Regions from separate parts of the Paenibacillus sp. FSL R5-0517 genome, predicted to be linked through region 3. Evidence: predicted binding sites of a transcription regulator. Region 3 holds the regulator's gene; each other region holds the start of a gene.
The links. The regulator LexA, encoded in region 3, represses DNA repair genes until DNA is damaged. The targets are predictions, from matches to a motif close to CGAACATATGTTCG.

Region 1: the regulator LexA is predicted to act here: its motif matches at 2,309-2,322, upstream of ruvC (crossover junction endodeoxyribonuclease RuvC).
Region 2: the regulator LexA is predicted to act here: its motif matches at 2,189-2,202, upstream of recA (recombinase RecA).

The regions. Positions count from the first base shown of each region.
Region 1 is NZ_CP150235.1:5,426,085-5,430,951, forward strand. Features, by position in the region: gene ruvB (Holliday junction branch migration DNA helicase RuvB) at 1-939, opposite strand, end outside; gene ruvA (Holliday junction branch migration protein RuvA) at 995-1,609, opposite strand; gene ruvC (crossover junction endodeoxyribonuclease RuvC) at 1,606-2,109, opposite strand; gene MKX40_RS24220 (BofC C-terminal domain-containing protein) at 2,400-3,092, opposite strand; tRNA gene MKX40_RS24225 (tRNA-Pro) at 3,337-3,410, opposite strand; tRNA gene MKX40_RS24230 (tRNA-Leu) at 3,418-3,496, opposite strand; tRNA gene MKX40_RS24235 (tRNA-Arg) at 3,514-3,590, opposite strand; tRNA gene MKX40_RS24240 (tRNA-Gly) at 3,597-3,671, opposite strand; tRNA gene MKX40_RS24245 (tRNA-Asp) at 3,695-3,772, opposite strand; tRNA gene MKX40_RS24250 (tRNA-Met) at 3,800-3,873, opposite strand; tRNA gene MKX40_RS24255 (tRNA-Val) at 3,892-3,967, opposite strand; tRNA gene MKX40_RS24260 (tRNA-Glu) at 3,974-4,045, opposite strand; tRNA gene MKX40_RS24265 (tRNA-Asn) at 4,050-4,125, opposite strand; rRNA gene rrf (5S ribosomal RNA) at 4,210-4,326, opposite strand; rRNA gene MKX40_RS24275 (23S ribosomal RNA) at 4,403-4,867, opposite strand, start outside.
Region 2 is NZ_CP150235.1:2,545,253-2,550,119, reverse strand. Features, by position in the region: gene MKX40_RS11550 (regulatory protein RecX) at 43-780, opposite strand; gene recA (recombinase RecA) at 1,055-2,119, opposite strand; gene MKX40_RS11540 (competence/damage-inducible protein A) at 2,363-3,619, opposite strand; gene pgsA (CDP-diacylglycerol--glycerol-3-phosphate 3-phosphatidyltransferase) at 3,728-4,315, opposite strand; gene MKX40_RS11530 (YajQ family cyclic di-GMP-binding protein) at 4,636-4,867, opposite strand, start outside.
Region 3 is NZ_CP150235.1:4,025,359-4,030,225, forward strand. Features, by position in the region: gene MKX40_RS17690 (HAD family hydrolase) at 1-603, opposite strand, end outside; gene MKX40_RS17695 (hypothetical protein) at 632-1,141, opposite strand; gene MKX40_RS17700 (DUF896 domain-containing protein) at 1,267-1,476, opposite strand; gene MKX40_RS17705 (LysM peptidoglycan-binding domain-containing protein) at 1,571-1,948, opposite strand; gene lexA (transcriptional repressor LexA) at 2,245-2,871, shown strand; gene MKX40_RS17715 (aldehyde dehydrogenase) at 2,979-4,280, opposite strand.

The sequences.
Region 1 (4,867 bases), 1.4 Mb from region 3:
TGGTGTACGCTGAATCATGCCAATCTGAAGCAGATACGGTTCGTAGACATCCTCAATCGTCTGACTTTCTTCACCGATTGTAGCAGCAATGGTATCCAAACCTACCGGGCCTCCCCGGAAGCTGTTGATCATCGATTTGAGCATCTTATGATCAATCTCATCCAGGCCACGCGGATCAATCTGAAGTCGTTGCAATGCTTCTTCAGCCAATGTCTGCGTAATAATCCCGTCACCACGAACCTGTGCAAAGTCACGTACTCGTTTAAGCAAACGGTTGGCAATCCTCGGTGTCCCACGTGAGCGCAATGCAATCTCTTGCGCAGCATCTCCCACAATCTCCACACCCAAAATCTCGGTAGAGCGCGAGACGATATAAGCCAGCTCATCAACCGTATAGAATTCCAAGCGGCTGATAACACCAAACCGATCTCGAAGTGGCGCAGACAGCAAGCCAGCACGTGTTGTAGCCCCAATCAGAGTGAATGGCGGCAGATCCAGCCGAACGGACCGAGCACTTGGACCTTTACCAATCATTATATCCAATGCCGAATCTTCCATAGCGGGGTACATGACTTCTTCAACCGTACGATGCAAACGATGAATCTCATCGATGAACAGCACATCGCCTTCCTGCAGATTGGTTAACAATGCTGCAAGATCACCCGGGCGTTCAATGGCCGGGCCTGACGTAGTTCGTAAATTAACACCCAATTCATTGGCAATAATATTGGCAAGTGTTGTCTTACCCAGTCCAGGTGGTCCATATAACAAAACGTGATCCAATGCCTCATTACGAAATTTGGCAGCTTCAATATATATCTTTAAATTTTCCTTCACCTGATTCTGTCCGATATATTCATTCAAATACCGGGGACGAAGACTCAACTCAACATTTTGGTCTTCCATCATCAGGTTCGCGGAAATAATCCGATCATCCATGTTCATCCCTACCTTTTTTTGCAGGCTACAGCTATATTATAATATGCAATTTGTATTATCCCGTAAACAGCATTTGCAGCGCTTTTTTCATCAACACATCAACGGAATCCGCTGTAGTAACATCCTTTTTCAATTTGAGCCATACTTTATCAAGTTCACTGTCAGTATACCCAAGTGCCTTGAGACCTTCACGTGCCTCATCCCAGGCTGAACCACTTCCCGACTCTTCCGATGGAGGAGCGAACAAACCTGTTGCATACGCTGCCGCTCCAAAACTATCCAGCTTATCCTTGAGATCCAGGATCATGCGTTGCGCTGTCTTCTTCCCGATGCCTGGCAATTTGGTCAAGAACGTTAAATTCTCTTGGTAAATCGCTGTAACCACATGTTCTGGTGTACCTCCAGCGAGTATGCCCAGCGCCACTTTGGGACCAATACCGGATACTTCAATCAGTTTGCGGAACAAGCGCTGTTCATCCCGTGTCACAAATCCAAACAGCAGCATCGCATCCTCACGCACATGATGGTGAGTGTACACGGTAATTTCGCCTTCTTGCTTAGCGAACGCAAATGGATTCGGACAAAATACGCGATACCCCACACCATGAACGTCCAACACAATATAATCATTCTCTACATGAATGAACTGTCCTCTTAGAAAATCAATCATTTTCGCAATACCTCATTCAACTTGGAATTTAATGTATAAGAGTGCGCATGGCACACGGCTACAGCCAACGCATCCGCTACGTCATCCGGTTTAGGAATGACTTGAAGACGCAAGAACATTTTGACCATCTCCTGCACTTGCTTCTTCTCAGCCTTACCGTACCCAACAACAGCCTGCTTGATCTGCATTGGTGTATACTCTGCAATAGGCAAACCCTTCTGTGCAGCAGCAAGTACCATGACGCCCCTAGCCTGACTGACAGACATCGCTGTTGTAACGTTCCGATTGAAAAAAAGTTTCTCTAACGCTACTGCGTCCGGTTTGTACTTATCAATTAATTGCACCATACCTTCATATACATGAAGCAACCGTTCCTCTTCAGGGGTATGAGCTTCCGTCTGAATACATCCATATTGTACGGGTACCACTTTACTGCCGATTTTATCAACAAAACCAAAACCAACAATCGCAATCCCCGGGTCAATTCCCAAAAAACGCAAAACCATCTCTCCCTCACAAAAGCGAACATATGTATCGTTCATTTCATTATAACAAAAGATAGACCCTGCGGCAGGAAAAACTTTGTCTAACCCATTACTCGTCTTTATTCGTGATTTTTTTCATGTTTATTCGTATTTTCATGTATTTCGGCAAAAACGACAAAAAGGACATCTCTTCGATGTCCATCACCACATTCCACGTATATTAGTTCGCGAAACACCAATGCCACTGGTCTCCAACCATCTAATTATTACTTCAGTATCTTAACGTTGTAAGTTAGCACAAAAGATTACCCGCCATTGCGGATTAAATGATGATCTTCATCCACCGCATAGTCACTAAACGTTGAGATTACGCTATCATACTCATCCTTGTCCTGAATCCGGATACCCTGCTGCAATTGCTCCAGCACCCCTTCAGGCAAAGAACTCTCCAACGTCCCCACATCCAACTGAAAAAACGTACGAATAACCTTCTCTTCTGCAGGCTTACCCTCATACAAATTAAGGTTCCCCACAGCATCTATGCTAATATACGCCTGCTGTTTGCAAAGCGGTGAAAGGTCATCTACACGTTGCTTCAAATGCAACTCATCTGATGTTCCAACGGTAGCATCCCATTCCGGATGTTGAACCAGCAGCATCTTCAACTGTGGTCTAGCCATCTTGCCCAACTGTTCTGTCTCCACTCCGCAAATGTACTGTGTTTCCAAAACCACACTCGTTAAATGATCCGGATCAGTATTAAGTTGCTCTACTAACGCCTGAATCTCCTGATCAGATCTGGTCTCCGGCGTAACAGGTCCCATCACACTAGTTGCCTCACTAAAATTAGTGGTCAGCAAACGTTCAATCGCCGATGAGATAGACAATCCGCTGTAAGCCAATATCGTAACTGCAAGCAAAGCAACCGTCATCCATACTGTTCGTTTCCACCGTCGCCAGCGTCTCTTGAATTGTTTCCTGAAGTTAAACGTGTTCACATGAACCCCTTCTATCACTTTTTAAACCTATTGTGACCTAAAGAACGAGGCTTTATGCAAAACTTGTCGTCTGAAGAGTAACCCGTATATTCATGAACCAAGGGACCATGGGCCAATAGCTGATGGCATATTGAAAGTTATGTTAAGCACACATCGTAATCGTATTCCCTTTGTAATATCGCAACGTAATAAAGATAAACACAAAAAAAGTACTATCTATAAGTTAGATAGTACTTTTTCGAGATCGGGATGACACGATTTGAACATGCGACCCCCTGGTCCCAAACCAGGTGCTCTACCAAGCTGAGCTACATCCCGTTATATATACCGGCGAGAGGACTCGAACCTCCACGGTTTCCCACTCGATTTTGAGTCGAGCGCGTCTGCCATTCCGCCACGCCGGCAAATTATGAAGTTATAATGGCGCGCCCTGAGAGATTCGAACTCCCGGCCTTTTGATTCGTAGTCAAACGCTCTATCCAGCTGAGCTAAGGGCGCAAATATTGGAGCGGAAGACGGGAATCGAACCCGCGACCCTCGCCTTGGCAAGGCGATGCTCTACCGCTGAGCCACTTCCGCATACGGTATTGATAGATATAAAATGGCGGAACCGACGGGATTCGAACCCGCGATCTCCTGCGTGACAGGCAGGCATGTTAGGCCAACTACACCACGGTTCCAGATCACTTTCCATTGGGAAAGTATAATTGCGGGGGCAGGATTTGAACCTGCGGCCTTCGGGTTATGAGCCCGACGAGCTACCGGGCTGCTCCACCCCGCGTCGTTATTAAAAATCTTATGGTGGAGGCTGAGGGGATCGAACCCCCGACCCTCTGCTTGTAAGGCAGATGCTCTCCCAGCTGAGCTAAGCCTCCATAATATGACCCGTAGGGGATTCGAACCCCTGTTACCTCCGTGAAAGGGAGGTGTCTTAACCCCTTGACCAACGGGCCTTAATGGCTCCCCGAACAGGGCTCGAACCTGTGACAACTCGATTAACAGTCGAGTGCTCTACCAACTGAGCTATCAGGGAATAATATGCATTTGCAGGGCAAATGCAATCCATCGTACAATGTCCACATGCAGAGCTTGTTTTCTATGTATGATGAAAGAGTTCGCTTGGCGGCGTCCTACTCTCCCAGGACCCTGCGGTCCAAGTACCATCGGCGCTAGAGGGCTTAACGGTCGTGTTCGGGATGGGTACGTGTGGAACCCCTCCGCCATCGCCACCAAACGCATAGCTTACATTTCAGAGTTCGTTCTCTGAAAACTAGATTCGAAACGAAACATGCGAATGATCACTTGCATATTTGGATAAGCCCTCGACCGATTAGTACTGGTCAGCTCCATGCATTGCTGCACTTCCACCCCCAGCCTATCTACCTCGTCGTCTTCAAGGGGTCTTACATACTGGGAAATCTCATCTTGAGGGGGGCTTCACGCTTAGATGCTTTCAGCGTTTATCCCGTCCGTACATAGCTACCCAGCGGTGCTCCTGGCGGAACAACTGGTACACCAGCGGTACGTCCATCCCGGTCCTCTCGTACTAAGGACAGCTCCTCTCAAATTTCCTACGCCCACGACAGATAGGGACCGAACTGTCTCACGACGTTCTGAACCCAGCTCGCGTACCGCTTTAATGGGCGAACAGCCCAACCCTTGGGACCTACTTCAGCCCCAGGATGCGATGAGCCGACATCGAGGTGCCAAACCTCCCCGTCGATGTGGACTCTTGGGGGAGATAAGCCTGTTATCCCCAGGGTAGCTTTTATCCG
Region 2 (4,867 bases), 1.5 Mb from region 3:
AAAGAAATTGTCAAGAGAATGCAGTATGGAGACTCTAGTCTGCTAATCCCATAACAACGCTTCGTCATCTTCGGCGTCTTCAGCCTCATCTTCTTCAATTAAACAATTCACGACCCGGCGCACCATATCCATTGAAAAACCACGTCTCATTAAGAAGGGGAGCGTTTTATTTTTCTTCTCTTTGACGTCCCCTTTGACCTGATTCCATTTTTTTCGTCCGGCACTCAATGCAGTCTCAAATTCCGCATCCGCACTGACACCTTCCAGCGCTTCAACAATAAGATCATTGGCAATGCCCTTTTGACGGAGCTCTTGCCTTATCCACAGTTTTCCCTTCCGCTTGCCCTCCATACGCTGTCTTGTCCATTCCTTCGCAAATAGGTCATCATCCACCAAATTCTCGCGCTCAAGTCGATCCAGCGTCTCTTCAATTAAAGGTGCAGCAAACTCTTTTTGACGAAGTTTCTGACTTAATTCATGTCGTGTACGCGGCTTATGTTCCAAAAAACGTAGAGACTGTGTATACGTCCGCTGTCGCTCGTCAGCTACAATGATTTCTTCCAGATCCTTCTTCATAAACGTATTGCCTTGAGTCATCCTGTATTTAATCATTACATCTTCAAGAACCGTTATGGAGTGGATGCCAAAAGAGATTCGATAACGAGCTTGCCTGTGCTTTGTCCGTTCTACACGCGTAATTATAAGTTCTTCGTTGTCCGGAAATTGGGATAGGCCATCCTGTTCTGCTTCTTCATATAAATCCTCGTCATGTTGATCCATTCAGGTCTCCCCTTTCACATCATGTTCATTCTGACTACATCAAGCACATCTTCACATAAAGAATGCTAATACAAAAGGCCGGGAACTCAGCCCGGCCTTTGTCTCCACAGTAGCGTGCCAACAGCCCCTGTCCATTGGGACAGGGGCTGTTGGACAGCAAGAGCAGTCCCACTACAATCCACTTATCCAGATTGATCCAAGCTCAATCAGATAAGTTTATGGAGCCCAGTGGGAAACACCCTCAGGGCCTCCCAGCAAGGGAGGCTTTGAGAGATTACTCGTTGATTTCAAACAATTCTTGTTCTTCTTCTGCTTCTTTTTGTTGCTCTTCACTCGTTGGCGCAGGAACTGCGGTAGTCAAGTTACTAGCTACCCGAATTTTTTGTTCAATGATTTCAGCAATATCTTTATGCTCTTTCATGAACTGCTTCGCGTTCTCACGGCCTTGTCCTAAACGCTCACCTTCGTAAGAGTACCAAGCACCACTTTTATTAACGATGTCCAGCTCAGTACCAATATCAATGATACTGCCTTCTCTCGAAATACCCTCGCCATACATGATATCCACTTCCGCTTGTTTAAACGGAGGTGCCACTTTGTTTTTCACAACTTTAATACGAGTACGGTTACCAATCATGTCATTGCCTGATTTGATACTCTCAATACGACGTACATCCAGACGTACCGTAGAATAAAACTTCAGAGCACGACCACCAGGTGTTGTTTCCGGGTTACCAAACATAACGCCGACTTTCTCACGAAGCTGGTTGATGAAGATTGCGATTGTTTTGGATTTGCTGATTGCACCAGACAATTTACGCAACGCCTGAGACATCAAACGCGCTTGCAAACCAACGTGTGAATCACCCATTTCGCCTTCAATCTCTGCTTTTGGAACCAATGCAGCTACAGAGTCAATAACGACGATATCTACTGCACCACTGCGTACAAGAGCTTCTGCAATTTCCAGCCCTTGCTCACCCGTATCTGGCTGAGATAGAAGCAATTCGTCAATGTTAACGCCCAATTTACTTGCATATTGAGGATCAAGAGCATGCTCAGCATCGATAAAGGCTGCTTGTCCACCAACACGTTGTACTTCAGCAATCGCATGCAATGCGACAGTTGTTTTACCTGAAGATTCAGGTCCATATATTTCAACAATACGGCCTTTAGGCAAGCCGCCTGTTCCTAATGCAATATCCAAAGCCAAGGAACCACTGGGAATAATTTCCACATTCATATGAGTGGACTCACCCAGTTTCATGATGGATCCTTTACCAAATTGCTTCTCTATTTGACGGAGCGCCATATCAAGCGCGGCACGACGGTCTGACAATAAGCTCACACCCTTTACTGTTTATAAGATAATGATACCTTGTTTTAACACGTTTGCCAAGCTTTTTTTCGAACATACATTCGTTTTTTTTGTAAAGGCCGAGGCGCCTCTTCCTCAAAGAAACTTTCCATTAAACAGAAAAAAGAACCGTAAACAAGGCTGTAAAGCCTAATTCTGCGGTTCTTCCGTCTTCCTTAATTATACTTCTTTAGAGCTTCAAATGCAATCGAAGCTATTAACTAATCAATCCATCGCCACAAGTTTTTGCCATAAGCGATAGAGAATCGCTTTGGCTGAACGAATGCGGACAGTCTCGCGATTACCATTAATACGCAGTTCATGAATTTCCGTCTCTTTTCCACGTTCAGCCAGAGCGATGAAGACAAGTCCGGGTGGCTTGCGTTCCGAATATCCCGGTCCAGCTACACCGGTAACAGCCAAGCCAAAATCAGCATCGCCAATCATGCGGATCTGCTCAGCAAGCACTTTTGCAACCTCAGGACTTACCGCTCCAGGTGCATCTTCACCTTCCAGATAATCATGAGGCACATTTAGCAGCTTTTCCTTAATCTCATTGGAGTAACAAACAATTCCACCTTTGAGCATTGAAGCACTTCCCGGTACAGAAGTCAGACTTTGCATGACAAGACCTCCTGTACAGCTCTCAGCAGCGCTAAGCGTCAGCCCCATGTCAGACATCATGGTTACAATTGTGTACTCTATAGGCACATCCTCGTTCGCGTAGAGATGTTCTGTCAAACGCTCCCGAATCTGAACCTCCATCGCATCCAGCTTCAGCTTCGCCTCTCCTTCACTCGTAGCCTTAGTGGAGACACGTACCGTAACTTCGCCTTCGCTCGCGTAAGGAGCAATTGTAGGGTCTGTCTGCGCGTCAATCAGATCCAGCAGTCGATCCTCCAGAGCAGATTCACCGATACCTGCGAATTTGAGCATTCGGGAATAGATCGGCATTTCTTCTGTAAGCACATGCTGGAACAGCCAAGGCTTGACTTCCTGTTCAAACATTGGAATTAGCTCTTTGGGTGGTCCAGGCATCACAACATAATGTTTATCATTATCAGAAATCGCATTTCCTGCCGCAAGACCCGTTTCATTGGCCAGAGGTGTCCCACCCTCAATAACAATTGCCTGACGTCGGTTATTTTCTGTCATGTCCACATTACGATCTCTGAAAAAGCTCTCAATTTTATCCATCGCCATTCGATCCGTATGCAGTTTTCGGTTAAGAACAGCTGCGAGCGCATCCTTGGTCAGATCATCTTGAGTGGGTCCGATGCCACCGGAAAATAAAATAACGTCAGCACGGCCCTGTGCAATGCGAATAGCTTCACTAAGTCGGTTCAGGTTATCCCCAACCACCGTTTGGAAATATACATCGATCCCCATCGCAGCCAATTCACGGGATAGGTATCTGGCATTGGTATTGACGATTTGTCCAAGCAGTAGCTCTGTGCCAACTGCAATGATTTCTGCCTTCATTGAGCATCCTCCTGTACATGTGGTGAGTGATCAAAGGGCAATAGGATAATTTCCTATTGCCCCTGACCCAATGCTTCCTTCATGATTACCCATTTTTAGAACCAACTATTATGCTTTTGTTAAATGAAGCAGGTTTTTGTTTTTGATAAAGTAATCGATACCCGACCAGATGGTAATAAGCGCTGCTGCCCATACTGCGATAATATCGACGTGAATACCCGTGTATGAGAACGGGAAATTGTTCAACAGCAACAACACAATTGCCACAATCTGCACTACCGTCTTCAGCTTGCCCCAGGCACTCGCAGCAACAACCGAACCATCCAGCAATGCGATTTGGCGCAAGCCGGTAACTGCAAATTCACGACTAATAATAACCACTGCAATCCAAGAATCCAGCTTGCCCATCTCCACGAGCGAGATCAAAACTGCAGTAACCAACAGCTTGTCTGCGAGCGGATCAAGCAGTTTTCCTAGATTGGTAACCATGTTATTTTTCCGCGCAAGGTATCCGTCGATTCCATCTGTGCTTGCGGCGATGATAAAAATAACAGCAGCAATCAGTTGATTATACGGAAGCGAAAAGCTTCCAAGCTGCAACGGCTCTGGATAAAATGGAAAATCCACGAGCAGGAACACCATCAAAAAAGGGATTAAGCAAATTCGTGCAAGCGTAATCCGGTTGGGTAAATTCACAAGACGCCCTCCCTCATATCCTCCATTACTCCAAACAATCATCATAATCCCGTTATCATCATCCGGAACATGAAATGTACATTTTCAATGTCAATCCATATTAACATGATCCCACTATGTAGAAACGCAAAAAAATAAGTCAACCGCTCAAAAGCAAAACCGCTTTAAACGTTCCGGTGACTTCCAGAAGATGTACTGCTTTTCACAAAGTCAGCAAACGATGAGGACTGGACTTGATGCATGACTGCCAGCAATGCACACTTAGTATAATATACGCCTAATACCATGTCAAAAAACACTTCTGCTACAAGAAGGTCTTATTACTTGAAATTTGTATATTGCAAATCCAGAGGCAGGTTGGCACCATTTAACAGCTGCATGACTGCTTGCAAATCATTTTTACTCTTACCCGTTACCCGTAGCTGGTCTCCCTGAATCTGACTCTTCACTTTCAACTTGGAATCCCGAATCAGAATATTGATTTTTTTGGCGATGTCCTGATCAATCCCCTGTTTAAAATTCAAGCGCTGGCGGACAGTACCAGAAGATGCT
Region 3 (4,867 bases):
TTTACTCAAAGCATGCTCGAATATGGACGGATCTGGTTTTCCTTTTCCAAAGTTACCCGAGATAACAATCTCATCAAAGAAAGGAGTCAATTCAGGTACACCATCCAACTTCTCTTGTTGCAAAGCAGGACAACCGTTCGTTAACAGCAAAAGTTTGTATTTCCCTTGTAATTGACGCAAAGTATCCATCGTTTCTTCGTACACATGAGGTCTGGATCTACGTTCTACTCCAAACTGCACGGCCAGTTGTTCAGCAAGATCTTCCCGATCTATACCCAACTTCAACAAGCCACGACGCCAGGATTCTTTACGATAAGCTGGAGCAAGTTGTTCCAACTGACGGAACTCAGCTTGATCCCCACCAGTAAAGTTGGCCCAAAGGCCTTCAAACGGATTGATTCCAATCATTTTGGTAAAAGGAAAGGTCTCATAAGATTCATACAGTGCACGTGCCTCGTTACGAACAGCTTCTTCAAGTTCCTCCGGTTTGACCCCAGTCTCTTGTGCTGCAATTAGACAAGTCTCATGAAATGCTTCTCGAACACTGCGCTCATCCCACAATAAAGTATCATCCAGGTCGAACAAAATCGCTTTTAACGCCATTCCGATCATCTACCCCTTTATGCAATAATTACTTATCGATCGTTTCCACGGTGATCTGGTGTGCTTTTGCAAACTTCAGCAAACGTTCTGCAATCGCATCTGTATCGTAACGATTCAATAACTTGGTGAACACCCATCTTTTCCCGCGACTTTTATGTTCGATAACAACTGTGCCTGGTTCAATTCTGAATTTGACAATATCTTCAACCCCGATTGAACGTTCACGATTACCCTTTGTCGTTATAATCCGATTACTGCTGATCTTGATGTATGGACGACGAAGCATGAAGATGACTGCCAAAAATACGTAAAGCAGCATCGTCACCCAGTCCCAGGTTGTCATCGGAGCTTGCACAAGGAACGTGCTCATAAACAGATACAAAAAGGCGAGACCGATCAAAAATATAGGGAACAAAAGGCTACGTCCCTTAAAGACTTCTTCACCTGGTGTACCTGTGATGGGCTGACCACTTTTTTTGCGTTGCTGATTTAACTGCTTGGAATTTTTCTTAACCGTTCTCTCGAACGAACGCGACATGAGAATCCCCCTTATGTGTCTTTGTATCGGCTTACATAACTGTAAACCAACATTTCCCCCTATAAATTGCATACTCAGAATAACAGGAAGAAACCTAAATATCATAATGATATCATTAGGTTTCGTTAGTGTTTGAGTTTGCCTTGGTGGCCTTTGTCATTCTCATCATCAACAATCTCAATGGTATCCAGTTGTTGTCTGAAATTGCTGCGAATATTACTCAAATAAATCTCTCTTAGCTCGGCACGTTCAGCAAGTTCTTCCGCCGACAATCCAGTGGACTTTTGCTTACGAGCCAATTCGTTAATACGTGCTACCAGACTATCTATATCCAAGCTTGTCCCCTCCAAAAATACAAAGTCATATTAACTTTGCCATGATAAAGGCTGCTTGTCAAGCTGACACGCGTTAACTCTCATTGATGTGCTTTTATTCTGCGAATTGCGGTAGAGTTAGTACTTGTCCCACTTGGATCGAAGTCGCTTGAAGTTGATTCACTTTCTTAATTGCTTCTATATATATACGTGTATCCATATTAGTCGGTTTATGTTCCAAAGAAATACTCCATAATGTTTCCCCTTGTGAAACGGCTATCTTTCCTCCAGGCAGAACATCATTCTCATTGCCAGCAAATACCGTTAATACAGTGCTACATCCAATAAATATAATCAAAGAAGTGATGGCTACCTTTAATATCCATGAAGAAATCTTGAAACGCGCTAAAACCTTCTTGTAGTTCCCTATGTTAGACTTCACCAGTTCCGAATTCATCGGTTCATAAATACTTTGATAAGTTGAATATCTCATTAAATACCCGCCTCCAAACGTTTGTTCCTATCTATTGAAATCAATATAACACGAACACTTGTTTTGTTCAATAGATTTTTAGAACAATTGTTCGCTTATTTTTTGAAGGAGAAATATCTTAATTCAAACCCTTCTGCGAAGCATTTGCAGTATTTTGCTCTCACTTTTGAACAAATTCTGTTTTATAAGTTAAAAAACACTGATTATATGCCATTTTATTTAGAACTTATGTTTGTACGAACGGAGGTTCTATGTTATAATTTTCCCAAACGTTACTAAAATGGGGTTGATACGGTATGTCGAAGATATCCAGCAGGCAGCAGGCAATTCTGGAATTTATACGAAATGAAGTCCGGTTGAAGGGGTATCCTCCTTCCGTACGGGAAATTGGTGAAGCTGTTGGACTGGCTTCCAGCTCAACAGTACATGGACATTTGGATCGCCTGGAGAAAAAAGGTTTGATCCGACGCGACCCTACCAAGCCAAGAGCCATTGAGCTTTTGAGCCAGGAAGAATCTGAGCATTCTCATCAATTTGCTCATAGCGTTGCACGTATTCCTGTCGTTGGTAAGGTTACAGCCGGAGTTCCAATTACTGCAACCGAGAACATTGAAGACTACTTCCCTCTTCCTACACATTATGTAGGTGAACAGAAAGTGTTTATGCTTTCGGTAGTCGGAGATAGTATGGTGGAAGCAGGAATCGTTAACGGAGATTACGTTATTGTCCGTCAACAGCAAACTGCTGATAACGGTGATATCGTAGTGGCAATGACTGAAGACGATGAAGCTACAGTGAAAACGTTCTATAAAGAGAAAGATCATATTCGCCTTCAACCGGAGAATGCGACCTTCGAGCCTTTACGTTTGAAACACGTTAGTATTCTGGGTAAAGTCATTGGCCTTTTCCGAGATATTCATTAATAACTAACCTGAGTAACAAAACTAGATGCAATACACTGAATACAAAAAGAGGTTGCCCTGATGAACAGGACAACCTCTTTTTATGTTTATATTGTTTTATCTGCTAATTATTCACTGCGTTTCAGAACACTCTTGTGATGCGAGAACACATCAAAGCTCTGTTGTCCGTGATATGAGCCCATACCACTCTCTCCTACACCACCAAACGGAAGATAATGCGAAGTCATATGAGAAAGCGTGTCATTAATACATCCCCCACCGAAGGAAACTTGATTCAGCACCTGATCCTGTAGTTGCTCATCCTGTGTGAAGAGATATAGTGCCAATGGTTTTGGCCGGCGAACAATCTCATCCAGCACGGGATTCAGGTCGCTGTACGTAAATATGGGAAGAATCGGACCAAAGATCTCTTCTTGCATGACAGGTGAATCCCAGTTCACATCTCCAAGTACAGTCGGCTCAATCAGCAACTGCTCACGCACAGACCGTCCACCTATCAGCGTTTTGCCATCTGTAAGAAATTTCGACAACCGATCAAAGTTACGCGCGTTGACAATATGCGGGAAATCAGCATTCTGTAACACATCATCCCCAAATTTATCTTTGACCTCTGCGCCAATCAGATTAATCAATTCATCATGAACTTGTTCATGCACAAGCAAGTAATCCGGAGCAACACATGTTTGCCCTGCATTCAGGAACTTACCACGAACAATACGCTGAGCTACCAGCTTCAGATCTGCGTCACTATGGACAATAGCAGGACTCTTACCGCCTAATTCAAGAGTTACAGGAGTCAGGTGCTCCGCAGCTGCCCTCATAACAATGCGACCAACACCCGTACTGCCTGTGAAGAAAATATAATCAAACTTCTCTTTCAACAATGCTGTGCTGGCTTCGACTTCCCCTTCCATAACGGCAATATACTTTTGAGGAAAGATCTCCTGAATAAGATCATACGTCAGACGAGATACGGCTGGTGTTAATTCAGAAGGCTTGATAACTGCACAGTTACCGGCTGCAATTGCTCCAATCAGTGGACCAAACGCCAGTTGGAAAGGATAGTTCCAAGGTGCAATAATAAGAGCCACTCCGTATGGTTCAGGGTAAATGGTGCTCACCCCATCCGGCATAGCTGAATTGGTTGGGACTTGTTTTGGCGCAGCCCATTCCTCCAGATGTTCTAATGCAAAATCCAATTCACCCAGAACAATGCGAATCTCGGAACCGTAAGCTTCGGCCTCGGATTTGTTCAGATCCGCCCGAAGTGCATCTTGAATCCGTTGCTGATACTTTTCGATTCCTTTTCTAAGCTGTTGAAGTGCATTAATCCGATACTCAATATTTTTAGTTTGTCCTGTATAAAAAAATGTACGTTGTTCTGTCACCAATTGTTTTGCCTGATCCATATTAACATCTCCAATTAATTATTTAAAATTAAATTGCTCAAAATTCAATTAAAGTATACCTCTTCTATATGAAACTATCAACATAATATTGAAACTTTAATTTGAAACTTTCTGAAATTTGGCAGGAATTTAATAGAACAGAGTTAAAAGTCCCTTTTGTTTCATGACTATCAGAATTTACAGGAAGCTTGATTTAAACTTTTGCTGCCCACAATTTAATGCACTTTAGAAAGAGTCCTAATTTCAGTTTTTTTTCATAGATTACTAGATAAATAATAATGGTTTTTCGCTACAACAATTATGAAGTGATACAATTCATTAAATTGAGAGGTTTATTAACCATATATAAAAAACTCTCCTTTCATTAATGATAAGAGAGTTTTTAGGATTATCTATCGGTGAAAGTATGTATTTTGTTAGTTATATGTAAGCCTTGGTTACAGACAAACACAGAAATGCTATGTGGATGACCAAGAATGCTTTAGGGGACAATTGGGGGCATTTTGGGGGCACTTTGATTTTTCTTTAAATGTTTAGGGATTTGCCCACAAAAAGAAAAACCCCTCAGCGCTAGAGCGCCAAGGGAT